DNA from 3 places in the Exiguobacterium sp. QJM3NY_9 genome. Region 1 is predicted to be linked to each of the others. Evidence: riboswitches for the same ligand, from Rfam matches in the RefSeq annotation. Region 1 holds a riboswitch; each other region holds the start of a gene.
The links. A riboswitch is a leader RNA that binds a small molecule or an ion and turns the genes downstream of it on or off. The one in region 1 is predicted to bind thiamine pyrophosphate.
Positions count from the first base shown of each region.

Region 2: linked by a shared signal. The riboswitch ahead of AC0VYQ_RS08290 (ECF transporter S component) and the one ahead of AC0VYQ_RS06300 (thiamine phosphate synthase) in region 1 are both predicted to bind thiamine pyrophosphate.
Region 3: linked by a shared signal. The riboswitch ahead of tenA (thiaminase II) and the one ahead of AC0VYQ_RS06300 (thiamine phosphate synthase) in region 1 are both predicted to bind thiamine pyrophosphate.

Region 1 covers NZ_CM149679.1:1,264,750-1,271,001, reverse strand. Annotated here, with positions in the region: gene AC0VYQ_RS06315 (thiazole synthase) at 1-329, opposite strand, end outside; gene thiS (sulfur carrier protein ThiS) at 332-535, opposite strand; gene AC0VYQ_RS06305 (NAD(P)/FAD-dependent oxidoreductase) at 519-1,523, opposite strand; gene AC0VYQ_RS06300 (thiamine phosphate synthase) at 1,520-2,110, opposite strand; TPP riboswitch at 2,200-2,302, opposite strand; gene nagZ (beta-N-acetylhexosaminidase) at 2,369-3,601, opposite strand; gene AC0VYQ_RS06290 (OsmC family protein) at 3,598-4,023, opposite strand; gene AC0VYQ_RS06285 (MFS transporter) at 4,229-5,413, shown strand; gene AC0VYQ_RS06280 (hypothetical protein) at 5,566-5,856, opposite strand; gene AC0VYQ_RS06275 (catalase) at 6,079-6,252, opposite strand, start outside.
Region 2 covers NZ_CM149679.1:1,585,729-1,591,980, forward strand. Annotated here, with positions in the region: gene AC0VYQ_RS08270 (alpha/beta fold hydrolase) at 1-184, shown strand, start outside; gene AC0VYQ_RS08275 (NAD(P)/FAD-dependent oxidoreductase) at 760-1,803, opposite strand; gene AC0VYQ_RS08280 (energy-coupling factor transporter transmembrane component T family protein) at 1,881-2,606, opposite strand; gene AC0VYQ_RS08285 (ABC transporter ATP-binding protein) at 2,572-4,137, opposite strand; gene AC0VYQ_RS08290 (ECF transporter S component) at 4,134-4,712, opposite strand; TPP riboswitch at 4,812-4,910, opposite strand; gene AC0VYQ_RS08295 (50S ribosomal protein L25/general stress protein Ctc) at 5,002-5,640, opposite strand; gene AC0VYQ_RS08300 (DEAD/DEAH box helicase) at 5,981-6,252, opposite strand, start outside.
Region 3 covers NZ_CM149679.1:1,014,310-1,020,561, reverse strand. Annotated here, with positions in the region: gene AC0VYQ_RS05065 (transporter substrate-binding domain-containing protein) at 1-290, opposite strand, end outside; gene AC0VYQ_RS05060 (BrxA/BrxB family bacilliredoxin) at 729-1,154, opposite strand; gene AC0VYQ_RS05055 (class I SAM-dependent methyltransferase) at 1,187-2,371, opposite strand; gene AC0VYQ_RS05050 (sporulation protein) at 2,470-3,243, shown strand; gene tenA (thiaminase II) at 3,394-4,095, opposite strand; TPP riboswitch at 4,170-4,275, opposite strand; gene AC0VYQ_RS05040 (DUF1002 domain-containing protein) at 4,463-5,344, shown strand; gene abc-f (ribosomal protection-like ABC-F family protein) at 5,626-6,252, shown strand, end outside.

The sequences.
Region 1 (6,252 bases):
GGGTCCGGTAACAGCGTTTTATCACAGCCGATGACTTCGACTTTGACCATGTCGCACAGTCCGGACGCGCGGGCGAGTTTTGCCAGCCGAACCGCTTCTTCCGCTGTCTTCGCCCCCGCCGTGTTCGGTAATAAATGATACTGACTCAAATCAAGCGCCTCTAAAAAGTTCGGTTGACTCGCTTCGAAGATATCCATCCGGCGCACGGAAAAGGTCAGAATGTCTGCTCCCGATGCCTCGACTGCTTGCTGCTGTGTCGTCACGTCGGGGTATTTGCCCGTTCCGAGTAATAACCGCGACTGAAATGTCGTTTGACCAATCGTTAACATGATTAACCGCCTCCTACGAAGTGGACGATTTCAAATGAATCGCCTGTTTGAATGGGTGTGTTTTGGTATGCTGTCCGCTCGACAATCTGTCGATTTTGTTCGATGATGACCATTTTTTCCGTCAAATTGAGATGATGAATCAATCCGTCGATTGTCGAAATCGTTCCGTCAAGCGTATACGGTTGACCATTAATGGTGAGTTGCATTCGTGTTCCTCCTCGATTCATGTAATGAAAACGGACGAAGCTCATATTTCGGCGTGATTCCCGTTACCTCGTCTGCCAGGACGGACGCCGTGATCGGGGCGAGTAATATCCCGTGCCGATGATGCCCGGTCGCGACGAATAGGTGCCCGACTCCCGGGACCTGCCCGAGATAAGGCAATCCGTCCGCTGTTTGTGGACGAATCCCGGACCAGATGTCCACGATTTCCGCTTCTCTGATTGCCGGGAACAGTCGCGCCGCCGCCTGCAGGAGATGTTCAATCCCGCTGACGCTGACCCCTGTCGTCTCGTCACCGATCCGTTCCGTCGCCCCGATGATGATCCGTCCGTCAAACTTCGGGACGAGGTACACGTCGTCGCTAAACAACGTCTCGGTCAAGACATGCCCCGGAAGCCGGACGGCGAGGCATTCGCCTTTGACCGGTACCGTCGCGATCTCGACACCACTCGTCGCGAGTAACGCTTCTGATCCCCGACCGCTTGCGACCACGACGTTACTGGCTTCGCGCTTACCGTTACTCGTCGCAACGCCGACGACGGTCGCCCCTGCCCGGAGCAGTCCCGTGACTGTTGTCTGTTCTTCAATCACACCTCCGCGGACTTTAATCGCGTGACGGAGCGAACGCGTCAACTGGACGGGATCGATTTGACCGACGGATGCAAATTGAATTTCCTCGTGCCCCCGAATCAACCGAAAGGGATTTTCTTTATAGCCACTATCAATGCCGGTCTCATTAAACAGCTCACGGACGAGGTCGGGATAAAGCTGTCGACTCGCTGCCGCCAGTTGATGTAAGGCAGGGATCAGTTCATGATCCGTCGCAAGCATGCCGGCTGCCGCTCGCGTCGTTCCTTCGCCACACCGGCTTTGCTCAAGCACGCGTACCGGTTGTCCTCGTTTGAGCAATTCGTAGGCGAGTGTCAAACCGATTACGCCTGCGCCGACGATTAACGTCTCTGTTGCTTTCATTGATCAAGCACCTCGCGATACGCTAGGACTGCTTCGACCGGATTTGCCTGACCGAGAATCCCTGACATCACAGCGATGCCAGCAACTCCGGTCGCGAGGACATCGGCGACATTCTCCGGCTGAATCCCGCCAATCGCGATGACAGGGACTTTTGAAAATGTGACGATTTGCGCGAGTGCCGCTAGTCCGCGCGGGGCGACGTCCTGTTTTGACGCCGTCGCAAAGACATGACCATACATGACGAAGTCGCTGCCCGGCTCAAGCGCTTCCGTCAAGGAGTGGATTGATCGGCCGATCTGTAGCTCGCTGAATTGACGCCGCACGACAGCGACGGGAATACTGCATGATGTCAACTGGACACTTGCCTTCGTCACGAGGGCGACATCAAGCCGGTCATGGACGATTAGTTTTTCACGTGGAACACCGGCGCATACTAGCTCCTCGATCAATTGGACGAGTCGGTCCGCCGACCAACCCGGTTTCCGGATATGAATCATGTCGACATAAGGCACAACAGCCGGCAAGACTTCTAGAAGATGTGTCAGCTCTTTTGTCCCGGTCGTCACAATATGTAACTTCGGACGCATACCTTCTCCTCCTTGCTACACAAAAAGGACCACCCCATGAACATGATGGAGTGGTCCGAAAAATGTCTAGGTAAGACCCGAGACAGGATGATAATCAGAAGCCACTTCCCTCCGCTAGTACGAACTAGATCAGGTTCAAAGGGTCCGGATATTTCCGTCTCAGTCTGCTGCGAGACTCCCCTAGTGTAGAACTATTTAGTGTTGGTTGGTTCATTCGTAGTCTACCATGACCGCTCGCTTGATTTCTAGTCCGACTTGTCAGTTCAGCGTATCAGTGACCGCTTTGACCTGTTCCGTCAATTGTTCATGCGTTGGAATCAGCTTCGTGTCTGCTAAATCATACGTTTGTTTTAGACGTAAGACACGTGTCACCTTCGCGTCGAGGTCAGCCCGTGATAACGACTTGTCCTTGATACCCTGCATAATTGCCGCATGGACATCCGTGTAAGCACCGGCTTGCGAAAACATCGCCATGTCGGCACCACGTTCGAGGGCGAGGCGCGCAGCTTGGGCGAGACCATATTGTTTCGTGATCGCACCCATTACGAGGTCGTCCGTCACGATGACGCCATCAAACTTCAACTCTTCACGCAACAGCTGTTGCATGACCGGCTCTGATAACGACGACGGATTGTCTGGGTCGAGCGCCGGGAATAAAATGTGTGCGACCATCACCATTTCCGCTCCGGCATCGATTGCCGCTTTGAACGGGACGAGTTCCAGTTGCTCGAGTTGCGCTTTCGTCTTCGTCACGGTCGGTAAGCCGACATGCGAATCGACGGTCGTATCGCCGTGTCCGGGAAAATGTTTGATGACCGGCACGACATCTTCCGACTTAATTCCCTGCATTAACGGGACACCGAGCCGGGCGACATCATCCGGCTCAGCGCTCAGTGCCCGGTCCCCGATGATCGGGTTCGCCGGATTGCTGTTGACATCAAGAACCGGGGCAAAATCCATATTGAATCCATAAAACCGTGACATCGTACCAAGCGCCTGTCCGGTCTTTTGCATCAATGCCGGATCGTTTTTCTGACCGAGCGTCAGACTCGGAGGTAAATGAAACGCTTGATCCGGGACACGACTGACCCGTCCTCCTTCTTCATCGAAACCGAGGAACGCGAGCGCTTCGTCATCTTGTGCGTTCTTGATTGCTGCCGTCAAGGTTTTCAGCTGGGCGTCTGACGTGATATTGCCTCCGAGTAACAGGACACCGCCCAGCGCATGATTGTTTAATAGACTTCGGTCCGCGTCCGATAACGTTGTCCCGCTGATCCCGATGTATAACAATTGATCGACCTTTTCAGCAGTCGAGAGTTTGGCGAGCTGACGTTTGATGTCTTGCTCCGCCTGTTCGGCAGCCGTCGGTTCGTCGGCGACCGGCTGTTGCTGACTCGTCTTCGGTTCCGGTTTCGTCTTCGGTTCTGTTGCTGGTTCACTCGCGCATGCCGTCAAAAAGCAAGCCGTTAAAAGCAGGTAAATCGGTTTCAAAGCGGTTCCTCGTTTCGGACGCCATTGATGGAATAATAGACTTCAATTTCAGCATTCAGTGATTTTGAGACGGAACAGTATTTATCTTTTGATAACGACACGGCCCGGCGGACTTTATCGTCCGGCAAGTCGCCTTCGAGACGATAATGAATCGAAATCGTCGTAAAGCGGCGCGGGTGTTCCGTCGCCCGTTCTCCTTCAATGTCCATCTCAAACGAGGTTAACGGCAAACGCATTTTTTCTAAAATGGAGACGATGTCCATTCCCGTACAGCCGGCGACTGCGTGCAACAACAATTCAGTTGGTCGTGGTGCGCCGTTCTCACCGTTATTTTCAGGTGCTGCATCCATTGCCAGTTGGTGTCCGGACTCCGTCATGCCACTAAAGCCCATCTTGTGATTCCATGTAATCGTCGCTTGCATTTCCCTCACTACCTTTCGATTTTTAGTTCGGTGCGATTTGCTCTCCTTCATTATAGCGTAGTCTCACCTGAAGAAAATTGACATGCTATTCAAAATAATGCTTCTTTTCCTTCGACAACCGATTCCCGTTCACCTGACACGCGAATCATGCTATTCTGAAAAACGATAGTTTCGCGCTGCTTAGCGCTAGAATTGAGGAATTGATATGTCATCTACTACCCGTTTACGTAAAACGGACTGGCTTTTAATCGCCACCCTCTCCTTACTGACGTTCGTCTTAGGCACAAGCGAATTCGTCATCGTCGGGATTTTATCAGAAATCGCTTCGGCTCTCGGGATTACGATCGCGAAAGCCGGAACACTCGTCTCTGCCTTTGCGATTGCCTTCGCGATCGGGACACCGGTCACGATGTCGATCACGGGACGCTTCGAACGTCGCAAATTAATGCTCAGCCTGATCTTCATCTGGGTCGTCTTGAACTTTTGCAGCAGCATCGCCGACACCTACTCGCTTCTGCTCGCAACACGGATCGTCACCGCCGTCCTGACCGGTGTCCTGATTTCGCTTGCAATGGTCGTCGCGAGTGACAGTGTCCCGGTCGCGAAACGCGGTGTCGCCGTGTCGTTCATCTTCGGCGGCTTTACGCTCGCGAACGTCTTCGGTGTCCCGATCGGCACGTTTATCGGGCAACACGCCGGTTTTGAAGCGACGTTTTGGCTGACGACAGCCCTCGGACTGATTGCTTTTTTCGCCGTTTTCAAAGTCGTCCCGCGGCAACAGGCGACGGCGTCAAGTTCCGTTAAGGATCAACTGCGCCTGCTCGCGAACCCACGCATCATGATCGCTTTCTTCATCCCGTCGTTCGGCTTTGGTGCGACCTATGTCGTCTACACGTACCTCGTGCCGATCCTCGAATTTGAACTTGAGCTGCCGCGGGGCTGGATCAGTCCGATTCTCCTCGCGTACGGTGTCGTCTCGATTTTCAGTAACATTCTGGCCGGGAAGATCGCCAGTCATAATCCGATCGGTCGGTTACGGTTCGTGTTCGTCGTGCAAGCGTTCGTCTTAGCGGCTTTATATGTCACGACGTCATCCGTCACGCTCGGACTGATCAATATCGCTTTGATGTCACTGATGTCGATTTTATTGACGACATCGACACAAATCTATCTGATTGACTTGGCAGAAAAGTTCAACCCGGAAGCGAAAGGACTGGCTGCGTCCTTGATGCCGGTCGCAAGTAACGTCGGGATCGCTTTCGGCTCCGCGCTCGGTGGACTCGTTTACGCGAGCGGACCAATGATGAATACGGCGCTCGTCGGCGGACTTGTCGCTTTGCTTGCCGCGTTGTTGACTGCAATCAGCTTCCAACTCGACCGGCGCTCATAATCAAGTAACTTGAACAAAATGATCCAATGAACCCATATCCTATAAACTGGTAACTGGTGGTACCAAAGGGAAACTAACGTTTGAGCTTCTATTCATAGCCATAATAAAAGCACGATGCCCCTTTCTTCCAGGTCGGCATCGTGCTTTTTCGATTATTTTTCAAACTCTAAAATCGTTTGTTGCATCGGAACGCCCGACATCGGAACCGTCCGTTCGACAAACATATATCGTTTCCCGTTCACTAAAAAGCGACGATTTCCTAAGTACTCCACTAACTTTCCGTCCTGCTTTAATTTCTGCTCGATTGCTTTGACATGCTCATCGAGCGTATAAAAACGATCGTCAAACGTCATCGTGATATTTTTCTTTTTGAAGCCAAGTAAGTAACTGAAGAAAAACCAAAATGCTGCCCCGACTGCAATGATCCCCAAAATGATTTCCATCTGAACTTCCCCCTTTGTTTAACCTATTCTACGGATACCTACCTAAAAAGTTCCTGTTTTTTTGATTATTTTGTCATTTACTAAAGGCTTACACGTTTTTTTTATGAAGGGTTGAAGCGTCTGCATCAAAAAAGAGCCTTATCTACATAATGATTGAAGTCATACGTTTTTTTAACGACGTCAAAAGGACCTCCCGTCAAAGCTGGAGGTCCTTGACTATTCTTATTTCCGGTCCCAAAAACGTGCTTGGGCGATGCCATCGATGAACGAATCAAAATGATCCAAGTTATGTTCTTTGAATAAGAAGACACCCGGTTGATCCGTTTCAACACGGCACTTATCGAGCACTGAGTCATCATGGAGATGTAACGCCAGCGGTTTAGCATGTTTATACGT
Region 2 (6,252 bases), 320 kb from region 1:
GATTGACGTCGAGACGTTAATCATTCACGGTAAAAAAGACAAAGTCTGTCCGTTTGAATTTGCGGAAGAAATGCAAAAAGCAATCCCGAACTCACAGATCGAACCATTTGAAGAGAGCGGGCACGGGACAGTACTCGATGAACGCGAAAAATTCAACGATACATTACTTGCTTTCTTAAAATAATCAAAGACACGAAAAACAGCCATCGCAAGTATGCGATGGCTGTTTCAGATTGTAGACAACGTGCAATCGGGAGAGAAAGCGTCTTTTTTCGTTGCTTTCCTCGGGCGAGGCGAAAGCCGTTGCTCCTTGGTCCTAGCGGACAACGAGCAGGGTCTTGCCTGCCTCTGAAAGTGCGTTTTTAACGCACTTTCAGAGGCAGGAGTCAACGAAACGTGACGCTTTTTAGGTAATACCGTGAGGGAAATCCAGGCATGCAGACGGCTTAGAGCGCAATCCGTCTCGAATCGCTTTTAAAGCGAAAAGCAATCGGTCGCGACCCTGCAGCTTTGCTGTAGCGGCGCGGAAGTTTGCCGCTTTGAAGACGAGGCGAGACAGGGGAGCGCGAACGAATTGCATCTCGATATCGCCTGTTCATGCTTCACAAGAGTTTGTCTAAACACAAAAACAGCCATCGCATATTTTTGTGTCTAGATTGAGGAATGAATACCTCTCTGTTTTAGGAGGTTCCACATGCAGACACCTTAGTGCCCGTTTCGCCTTGAACCGAACACCCAGTTCATTCGAAATTCGAGTTCTTATGTCGTATAACTTTTGATGAACCGGCGATCGATCCATTGTTTCAAACGCCAGCTCAAATGATTCGTCTGATAGTGTCGTCCGTAAAGCAAGGTCCCTTGCTGATGTCCCATCGAAAGAATCGTCAAGTAACGCGTTTGCGGCCGGAACGTCCGCAAACGTTCCTGATTGACGAAACGAAGGAGATTCTCAAGCAAGACCGGTGCTTGCCGGACGGCGGTTACACCGTTCTTCGGTGTGTTCGGATATGCGGCGAGCGTCGCACAGTCCCCGACGGCAAACAGAGAAGGGTCCTCGAGCGACTGGAACGTCTCGTGAACGAGCAAAAACCCGCGCTCATCACAATAGAGGCCGGATGCCTTAAACAAATCCAGCGCTGACGCGCCACCTAAAAACAGGACGGCATCTGCTTTAAATGATTGGCCCGACTGGAGCCGGACGGTTTGCTCATCAAGAGAGAGGAACCGGTCGACGATGCGTGTCACGCCCAGCGTATCCAACCGGTCAAGGATGCTCGCTTCTGCCGGGTGTCCTGCGAGGAGCGATTCATCATGGACGAGTGTGACCGGACAACCGTCCGATTGGAATGAGGCGGCCATCTCGATTGCAGCAGCACCGCTCCCGACGATGACGGGCGACGATGCCTCTTTAAACTGACGGAGCGCCTGATCGATTTGATAATTCGGCTTGATTGTGACGCGTGACGTTGCATCTGAGACATTCCAGTCATTCGAACCGATGTTACACGATACGACGTCGTAAGAAATGATTTCGCCTGACTGACAGAAGACTTGTTTCGTTTGCGGATCGATGCGCGTGACACGGTCCTCCATCAATGTCTTTCCGTGACGCGCACAGAGTGCTTTGACATCGACCCGGGTCTCCTCGAGTCGATACGTGCCGTCCGCAAGACCGGAGAACATTCCTGAATAATACTGATAACGGGACGGATTGATGACGATCCATTCAACATCCGGATGCGTTCCTTCCTTGATACATTCTAAATGGGCATGACCTGCCCCGACTAATACGATTCGTTTCAAACCTTCACCTACTTCTTTAAATTAACTGCTTCCGAAACTATGATTCCCTGAATCCGTCTGCGTTAATCTAATGAATGTCATAGGACAATCCGAAGCAGGCTCGCCACGAGACAAACCAGACAAAAAAACACTTGGTCGTGACGCGTCACGACCGGACGAACATAATACGTCCGCTCGGCCTGAAACCGACGCGCTTCCATCGCAATCGCGATTTGTTCCGAACGCATGATACTGTTCGTAAAAAGCGGTAAACTGATGGCGAAAAACGTCTGCCATGGCCAAATCGAGTGCTGTTGGCGGACCCGCCGTGCTTGACAGATTGTTCTTATTTCCTGCTGGAAGATCGGAATAAAACGAATCCCTGCTAAAAAGCCGTATGCGAGACGGTCTGGAAGGCGGCACTGATGAATCAGGCTCATGACGAACCGGGTTTGGTCGGTCGTCGCGATGAACGTCAAACTGAGGAAGACGAAGGCGAGCATCCGCAGTGCGATCAACCAGGCGTGACCGATACTTTCTTCCGTCACGCGAAACCAACCGAATGACCAAACTTCCGTACTGCCTTTTCCGAAGGCTGCCATCATCCAAAATGTCAGCAAGAACAAGACGAGGTAGGGGGAGACCCGTTTGGCGAGCATCAACAGTGACCAACCGGAGCAGCCCAATCCGACCGCAGCGAGTAAAAGTAAGGCTATCGTTTCGCGTAACGTCGGTGCCGCAATCAAAAGCACCATCACATACAGGAGGGCACCGAGCTTGAGTGCCGGATTAATACGCGCGAGCGGGGAGTCGTTTTCCTGCACGACGTTTCACCTCCTCGAGTTGCTGATACAAATACGATAACGGACGAGAGAGTTGGTTATGCTCGAGTAACGTCTCGTCTTTAAACAAAGTGTCCGGTGTGCCGTCGAACTGAAGTCGCCCGTCACCAAGGACGAGGACCCGGTCGGCATACTGGTGGACCAGCTCCATGTCATGCGTCACCATGATCAGCGTCGTCCCGTTTAATCGCGCCTGCTCGAACATCTCGATGAGTTGACTTGTCGTCTCGGCATCTTGACCGAACGTCGGTTCATCGAGCAACAGGACGTCTTTTGGCTCTAACAACATCGTCGCGACGCTGAGCCGTCGCTTTTGACCCATGCTCAGGGCGAGGGGCGACTGACGGGCGACATGGGTTAACCGGTAGGATTGCAACGCCGTTTCAATCCGCTCCGGCGTCGGTGCATCCATGCTGATTACGAGCTCGTCTTCGACCGTCTGCTTGAGAAATTGGAGCTCTGGCTGTTGAAAGACGAATCCGACGTGTCGGTAATAGCTCCGACTTTTCCATGCCCGCAGTTCTTTTTCGAACAAGCGGACCGTACCGCCTTGCGCCGGAATCAATTTCGCCAGTGTTTCGAGCAACGTGCTTTTCCCGGCACCATTCGATCCGACAACCATGATCCACTCTCCGCCGTGTGTTGCAAGCGACAGGTCGTCGACAATCACTTGCTTACGGCGTCCTAACGAGGTACGCGTCAGCGCGAACGTATTGTCGTGCCGAACCGGAGGACGGATGTTAGTCACTTTTCGTAACCGCCCCGCCTGGGAAGAAGCGGGGGGCACGGTTTCCAGTTCATACGGGTAGAGGAGCGGTGTCGCAATGCCGCGTCGTTCAAGTTCATCGCGATGCTGACCGAAGACATCAAGCGGCGGACCATCGCGTAAAATCGTTCCGCCGTGATCGAAGACGAGCACCCGGTCACTGAACGTCACACAGCGGTCAAGCTGATGTTCAATCAGAACGAGCGTCAACGTCCGGTCGTGATGGAGTTCCTCAATCAGCTGCATCAAAACCCGATGTCCTGCCGGATCGAGTTGCGCCGTCGGTTCGTCAAGCAATAGAATATCCGGCTCAAGGGCTAGGACGCAGGCGAGGGCGAGTCGTTGTTTCATCCCTCCTGACAGTTGCATAATCGGTGTCGTCAGCGGCACGTCCAGGCCGACACGTGCCAGTACGGCGTCAATCCGGTCATCCATCTGACTGCGGTCGACTGAGCGATTTTCAAGACTAAAGGCAACTTCCGCTCCGACGGTCTGCATGCAGAACTGGTCGTCCGGATTTTGAAAAAGGATTCCGACCGTCCCATTCGTTTTGCAGTGGCCGCTGACATCGGCTTCAATCGCGTCAGGTAATAAACCGGCGAGAACATGTAAAAACGTCGTTTTCCCACTGCCGCTCGGTCCGACGAGCAACGTCGTTTCCCCTTCGTGTAGCGTCACCGTCACGTGGTGCAGGACGTTGTCATGTTGCCCCGGATAGCGGACAGACAAGTCGTTACAATGAATCATGCCGCATCCGGTTTCTGCCGCTTACGCCCGATCGCATAACCGTTCAACGTCCCTGTCTTGACGAGCGCATCGACGATGACTTTTGCAAGTAATCCACCGAGCAATGCACCGCTGACGAGTTGAAGGGAAAACGTCAACAGAAGTGTCGTCGTCGTATAGTAGGCGAAACCATTGACGACAAGACTATAGACCATACTGCCGATTGCGGCGAACATTCCGGATAGAACTAACGTCATTGTGTTGAACTTCCGGTATCCGAAGAGGGCAAAAGCGATTTCGGCACCGATTCCTTGAGCGAAACCAATCAATAAGGCCGATAATCCGAAGTGACTCCCCGTGAATAATTCGACAGCCGCGGCGACGACTTCTGCAATCAGTGCTGCCCCGGGCTTTTGAATGATGTAGGCGACAAGCGGACTCGCGATGACCCAAATCCCGAACATCCAGTTCGATCCGACCGGTCCGAAGATCGCGGAAATCGGTAACCACAATGTCGACCACCCTAAGTAGAGTACCCCGCAAGCAACCGACAACATCATCATGACGATGATTTCTTTCATTTTCCAACTGTTCATGTTCCTATCTCCCTTTGGCACAACCACCAGACAAACAAAAAGACCGCCCTCTATGAAAGAGAGCGGTCGCTGAATCTGCAAACATGCAGAAAAATTGAACGAATTACCGCTCCACTTTCCTACGCTAGTATGAACTAGATCAGGTTCAAAGGGTCCGAAGTGAATCGTCTCAGCCAATGGGCTCCCCTAGTGGATGTGCATATAATGTGTACGCTATTTACTGTACCGACTCTACTGACAGTTGTCAATACAGATAAAAAAACCCTCCGCGAGGGGAGGGTAAGAAAAATTATTCTTTTTCTTCCGTTTGTTCTTCAGTAGAAACTTCTTCTGTCGCTTCAGCTGGTTCTTCAGCATCTGCTTCTTCGAGATCCGCTTCAAGTGTCGATTCGACGACGGCAACGACTTGAATGTCACCTTCCGTAACGATACGGTATTCTTTTTCTTCCGGTAAATCCGAAACCGATAGAGAATCACCGAGGTTAAGATTTGTCACATCGACTTCGACGCGTTCCGGTAATTTATCTGGTGTAGCTGCAACTGTTACTTTAAAGAGTGTTTGTGAAAGATATCCACCAAGTTTTGCACCAGCCGCTTCGCCGACGAGGACGATATCTGTTTCGACTTCTGTTTCTTCATCCATTTTAACAGCGATGAATTCAACGTGCTTGATTGTTGGTGTGAAGATATCCATATCGAGTTTGTTGATCAGTGTGTTGACTTTTTTACCACCGATTTGAAGTGCAACAAGTGCATTCTCACCATGTTCACGAACGACTTTGATCAATGCTTTTTCGTCAAAGGCAATCGGTGTACTTTCCACTTTGTAACCATACACGACACCAAGAGCTTTTCCTTCATGACGTAATTGCTTTCTAAGTGAGCGTGGGCGTACTTCGCGTTCTTCTACTTTTAATGTTACTGACATGTTCATTTCCCCCTTGAATTTGGTATAGCCCTCAAAAGGTAATGAAGAAAGGAGTGGAACGAATCGTTCCGGATCAAGACAGTGCATCGAATGCTATTTCAAATTGATTTCATAAAAAATGAAGATCGAAGTGAGTGGTTAGCATTTCTCTCCCAGGTCATTACGCTGATATTGAGAAACATGTGGTTGTAAAAGCAACTCGCTGATGCGGTGCTATGATAGTTATACCCCCGTAACATTAAAAGCTAAACATCAACCGGCGAAAAAACGATAGCCAGAAACCTGTTCTCCCTAGAGCAGCAACGGTTTACATCATGTAAAGAAATCGGTGCCTTTCCTCTTATTCAAGCAATTGAACCATCTCATCGACCGATAACGCAAGTGACGCCGGTTGTTCAAGTATGTCCGTCACGAGTGTCGCCTTCCGCTCCTGCAGCTCGATGATTTTTTCTTCGATTGTGCCTTTCGTGATTAATTTAATGACTTCGACCGTCTGTGTTTGTCCCATCCGGTGTGCCCGGTCAGCCGCTTGCTGTTCGACAGCCGGATTCCACCAACTATCATATAAGATGACGGTATCCGCCGTCGCCAAGTTCAGTCCGGTGCCGCCCG
Region 3 (6,252 bases), 250 kb from region 1:
ATCCGACCTGAACTGAGTGCTCCGAGTAAGCTACCGAACTCCATATCTTCAATTTTTAGGTCATAACCGAGATTTTTTGTGACTTCCTTTGCGATTGCGACATCAAATCCAACGATGTCGTCCCCTTTCGCCGTATCGATGTATTCAAACGGGAAGTAATCTGCTGACGTTCCCATCGTCAATACTTTACTGTCATCACTTGAACCGCCTGATGAATCATCTGATGCACCACATGCTGCCATCGTAAGTGCGAGAATGCCTGCCATTGCCGTTGCTATTAATTTTTTCATGAATAAATTCCCCTTCCAACGCTCAATTGTCAGAACTTTAACAATAGTATGACTTATGTTTTTTTCTAATTCAATACTAAATAGCTCTGATCCGATTTATTACTTTTAGGATATACGAATATTTATTCATTGTAAAGTATAATTATCTCATAATAATGCATAAATCGATTCTTTTTATACAAAACATGAGTAAATAACCAACTTTGAATCCGCTTACATTTTTTATTGCTATCCTCGGATTTTAATCAAGGGTACTTTCTAATTTGAAAAAGGGGATGCTATTGATTCGATTCGTCCTTCTTTTTTCATTGCTCTTTCAATAAGTCGGCCTCTGCTTCAGGGGGGACTGCTAAAAAAACATCCCTTTCGCGCACACTCACTTTCACGACAAACTAAAAACCGTGTTTCAATTAAGAAACACGGCTCACGTTGATTCATTTATGCGTAAATTTCAATCAATGACTCTAATTTTTCAACAACTTCTTCTGCAGTAAACGATTCGATGTCGAAACGTTCAACCATCGAAAGAATGTTGCCATCTTGCATCAAAGCGAATGATGGTGATGAAGGTGGATACCCTTCAAAGTACTCGCGTGCCCGGTCCGTTGCTTCACGGTCTTGTCCCGCAAACACCGTTACGAAATGATCCGGCTTCACGCCTTCCATTCGATTGACGTAAGCAGCTGCCGGGCGAGCAATCCCACCTGCACATCCACATACTGAGTTGACAAGGACAAGTGTCAATCCTTCACGCTTCATCGCGTCATCGACGCTTTCAGCTGTCGTTAATTCTTCAAAACCAGCAGCTGCCGCTTCTTTACGTGCTGTCTGGACGACGTCTTCAAAATACATTTGGAAATCCATCGGTCTAATTCCTCCCTTATTCGTTCTCTTCCTTATTGTACGAGTTTAGATGAAATCTGTCCAAGTCTGCCGCTTAATTCTTGCGCCAAATATGGTTTCGCATGTAGTAGATCACGGAAGGCGACGTAACGGTCAATTTTTTCTTCCGACGGCTGACGGTCATTTTTATACGCACGAATCAAGACATTTTTTGGTGTATGCTCTAAATCAATGAATTCAAGCAATTGTGTCTCGTAACCGACGAGCGTCAAGATTTCGGCACGGATCGAATCCGTCGCAAGCGAAGCGAACTTCTCTTGAATCAGCCCGTGTTGCAACATGACGTCGAGTGGTGAACAGTCGAGTTGACGATTGAGTTCTTTTTGACAACACGGGACACTTAAGATAACAGACGCATTCCAATCAACGGCGCGGGCAAGTGCAACATCCGTTGCGACGTCACAGGCATGAAGCGTCACCATTAAGTCAACCTCTGTATCTTCGTTATAATCATGGACGTCCCCGACACGAAACTCGAGATTCGTATAGTCGAGATCGCGCGCAATCGCTGTACATTCTTCGATGACTTCTTTTTTGAGATCAAGTCCGGTCACTTTCAAGTCGAAGCCTTTGACGACACTCAAGTAATGATACAAGGCAAACGTCAAGTACGATTTTCCACAACCGAAATCAAGAATCCGTAACGTTCGGTCTGTCGGTAACGCTGAAATACTATCTTCGACGAACTCCAGGAACCGATTGATTTGTTTAAATTTATCGTACTTTTGCCGTTTGACTTGCCCGTCTTCCGTCATGACACCGAGTCGGACTAAAAACGGAACGGCGACACCATCTTCAAGGAGATGACTTTTTTTACGATTATGCGACAGTTCTGCTTGAAGGGGTGACTGTTGCGTTGTTTTTAACGATACTTTCATTTTTTTGGATAACTGGAACTGAACTTCTTCCGTCTTGAAACGGAATAAAAATTGACGGAATTCCTCCATCAATCCGTCGAGTCGTTCTAAAAATTCATCAACCGACAAATTTTCGTGTTTAATTATCCGTTCATATTGAAACTCTAACTGGATTGCATACGTATCTTTCAATAGAATCGGTTTTAGTTTGATTCTTCGAAGATCATTCGACTTTTGGCGCGGACCACTAATCGTTGCATGCACGAGAGCAGAAGCCTCGAGCTTTTGAGTGAGTAATTCTTTTACTTGGTGTAATTCCACTGTAGTCCCGTCCTTTTCTGATTGTTCTTTCGAAACTGTAGCAAATTCCACCCTATTCGACAAGTAAGGTAGCTTCATCATTAAAGGAGGAACGAACGATGTTCAAAAAACTTTTATCACAAATCGGAATCGGTGCCGCCACAGTCGATACACGACTCGACAGCGAGCGCTGTGAGCCCGGCGGACAGATTCACGGAACCGTTCATATTAAAGGCGGCAATGTCGACCAAGAAATCGATCGGATTTATTTAGCGTTTAATACACAATATAAGGAAGAAGTCAGGGACAGCACGACATTTACGACGTTCACACTCGATCGTTTTTCGCTAAACGAAGCCGCCTTTACGATTGAAGCAGGTGCCGAACGCGAAATTCCGTTTACGCTTCAAGTACCATTCAATACGCCGCTCTCGGTCAGTCAATCGAAGTCATGGATTGAAACGGGTCTCGATATCGCCCAGGCGGTCGATCCGTCAGACCGGGACGCCATCATCGTCCAAGCCAATGACCTCCAATCCGTCATCTTAGAAGCGATGGAAGAACTTGGATTCCGACTCAAGAAAGCGGACACGGAAAAACTTCCCGGGCGTTACCGGAAGGATTTACCGATCGCCCAGGAACTCGAGTATTCGGCACGCAATACGTACTTCGCCCATAAACTCGATGAAGTCGAAATCATCATGCTCCAAGACCGCACCGGCATCGACATCGTCTTGCAAATCGACCGTCGTGCCCACGACTTAGGTTCGCTCTTCAGTGAGATGGCGGGTGCGGATGAGACAATGACGAAGCTACCCTTATCGAACCACGATTTGATGGACCGAAACGCCGTCAAACAACAATTAAACGATTTGATTGAACGGTACAGCTGATTTCCTTACCAGAATCTTCATTATGCCTGTAATCCACCAACAAAAAAACCTGAACGATTGCCATGACTTTCTTTACGAAAGCTGAAAATTGCTCAGGTTTTGTGCGGTCTGTCGTCTGATCGCGCTGATCGACAGCGGCTAAAGCTGTACTTATCGTTTCGTTACTTTTGGTTGACGCGTAACTTGTGTAAAGAGACGTTCAAACGTTTCTTCCGTCCAGCCCATTTCCCAAAACATCAATTCGTAATAACAGCTTCTGACGAAATGGTGTTTCATCCGTTCCCGTTCTTCGGCACTCGCTCGCGCCGCCAATGCATCGAGGCGATCGACCTGTTCAAAGACGACCCGTTCGAACCATTCCGAGCTGTATGTTGCAATCCACTGTTGATAAATCGGTGACGCCGGTGACTTCGTCAACAGTTGTTGTCCGACCTCATAATAAAGCCAGTAACACGGTAAAATCGCTGCAATCGTTTCCCCGAGTGTCCCCTCGCTCGCGTGATGCATATGCGAGACATAGGCATACGCAGTCGGTGCCGGTTCGAACGCTGCTAAATCCGCTTCCGTAATAGCGAGCGGTTCAAAAAACGATTGATGAAGTGATAGCTCAGCCGCATAGGTCGATGTCGCATGTTCCGCGAGTTCCGCGATCGTCGCGAAATCCGTTGCCTTTGAGGCGGCCTGGGCTTGAATTTTTGCGAAATGTTTTAAATAATACGCATCCTGCATGACATAATGTCGAAATTTTTCGAGCGGTAACGTCCCGTCACCAATGCCTGTGACGAATGGATGGGAAAAACTGCTGTCCCAATATGTTTTTGCGGCTTGCCGAATTTCTTGACTGAATTTCAACCTAATTCCCCCTTTTGTTGAATCAAAAAACGCCACACCCTACGAACAGGGCATGACGTGAAGAGACAACAAGAGAGATATTCACGCCACTTCCCTCCGTAAGTCCAAACTTAATCAGGTTCAAAGGGTCCGAACGTCTTCGTCGTCTCAGTCGGCCTACCGACTCCCCTAGTGGTCATTATTTAATTCCTCTTCACTATATCATTTTTTCAGTCACATGATCAGGATTTTAAATGAAATGTAGTATAGGATTAGGGACACGAGGTGGGCGGTTCATTCCGCCTCAAGACCGATTCCGTTCTGAAACCCGTCACTTACAATGAAATTAGCACCTGATACTATCTACTATACTCGGAGGATTTATACTATGAATAAAGCAACAAAAATCATGACAACGACGCTTTTAGCGACAAGTTTACTTCTACCGACTGCTGCTTCAGCAGAGCAAGTCGTCGATAAAACGATCATCACGCTTGGTGAATCGCTCGGGGCAAAGGATAAAGCCTGGGTACTCGCCCGATTGAATGCGCCGGAAGGCATTACGCCCGTCATCGCCACGACAGCAGATGAAGAAAAATATTTAGGTAAGAACGTTCCCCAGTCCCAGCTCGGCGGCAACATGTACTCTTCCGCAAAAATCGAACTCGCTGAAAAAGGCGACGGTTTATCTGTCGCGACCGAAAACATTACCTGGGTAACAAAAGACATGTACTTGAACGCGCTCGTCACTGCAGGCGTAACGGACGCCGACATCACAATCACTTCCCCTTATAAAGTCACCGGGACCTCTGCTTTGACGGGGATCATGAAAGCATACGATCAAACGTCGGCTGAGACCGGCATTAAATTGACGGATGAACGAAAAGATTTAGCCCAACAAGAGTTATCGGTCACTTCCGATGTCGGAAAAACGGTCGGGACGGACAAAGTCGCCGAACTGATGAATGAAATCAAAGCAGAGATCGCCAAACAAAAGCCGGAAACCAAAGTCGATATCGAGAATGTCATCATCCAAGTCATTCAAAATAACAACATCCAGTTGTCGGACGCCCAAATGGACCGGTTGACGTCATTGTTCAGTCAAATGGAGAAAGCTGACTTGAACTGGGGACAAATCGAGACCGGATTAAAGGGTGCCGGGCAAGATATCCACGCGTTCGCGACCTCCGAAGAAACGAAAGGATTTTTTGCAAAACTGTTTGACGGCTTAAGTAAGTTCTTTAACTCGATTTCCGGACTGTTCAAGTAACTGAAAACGATTTCATTTTCAGTTCAAAACATGGTAAACTAACTTTATCGAAACGAAAAGGTGGTGTAAAAGATGGGTTTTGCTGCGTGTAAGCATTGGTTGATGGAACAACTTTATCTGTTGCGCGCGATTTTTCATGAAATGGCGTTCTAAAGGACGAGTCTGCCCTTTTCTTAGGAACATCCATCTGAAAAATAAAGCAAAGCGCACCTTTTACGGTAAACGGAGAGCGCTATTTGCGTTCTCCGTTTTTTGATGCGCATGAAAGGAAGTTACTGATCATGATTTGCGACATCCAACACCTGACAAAACAATTTGGGGGAGCATCCGTCTTAACCGATGTCTCGCTCTATCTTAAACAAGCTGACCGCATCGGATTGATCGGTCGAAACGGAACCGGAAAAACAACGTTACTGCGTTTAATCGCGCAACTCGAAACACCGGACAGCGGAACCCTTTATCTCAAAAAAGGACTTTCCATCGGTTATTTGGCTCAAATTCCACAGTTCGCAGAAGAATTGACGGGCCTTGATGTTCTCTGGACCGCATTTGCCCAAATCGTCGCCTTACGGACGACGATGCATCAGCTTGAACAACAAATGGCAAGTGCTGACCACCTGGACGATGTGCTGAATGAGTATACGCGTGTGACCGAACAATTCGAACAACAGGACGGTTACCTGCTCGATTCGAAAATCCAGCGCATGATTAACGGACTCCATCTCGATGCCTTGCTGACACGTCCCTTTTCTCAATTAAGTGGTGGCGAACAAACCAAAATCTGTCTCGGTCGGATGCTGCTAACGGAACCCGACTTGTTGATTCTTGACGAGCCGACGAATCACCTCGACCTCGCAGCAATCGAATGGCTCGAACAATTTTTAAACAGCTATCCGGGCGCAGTCATC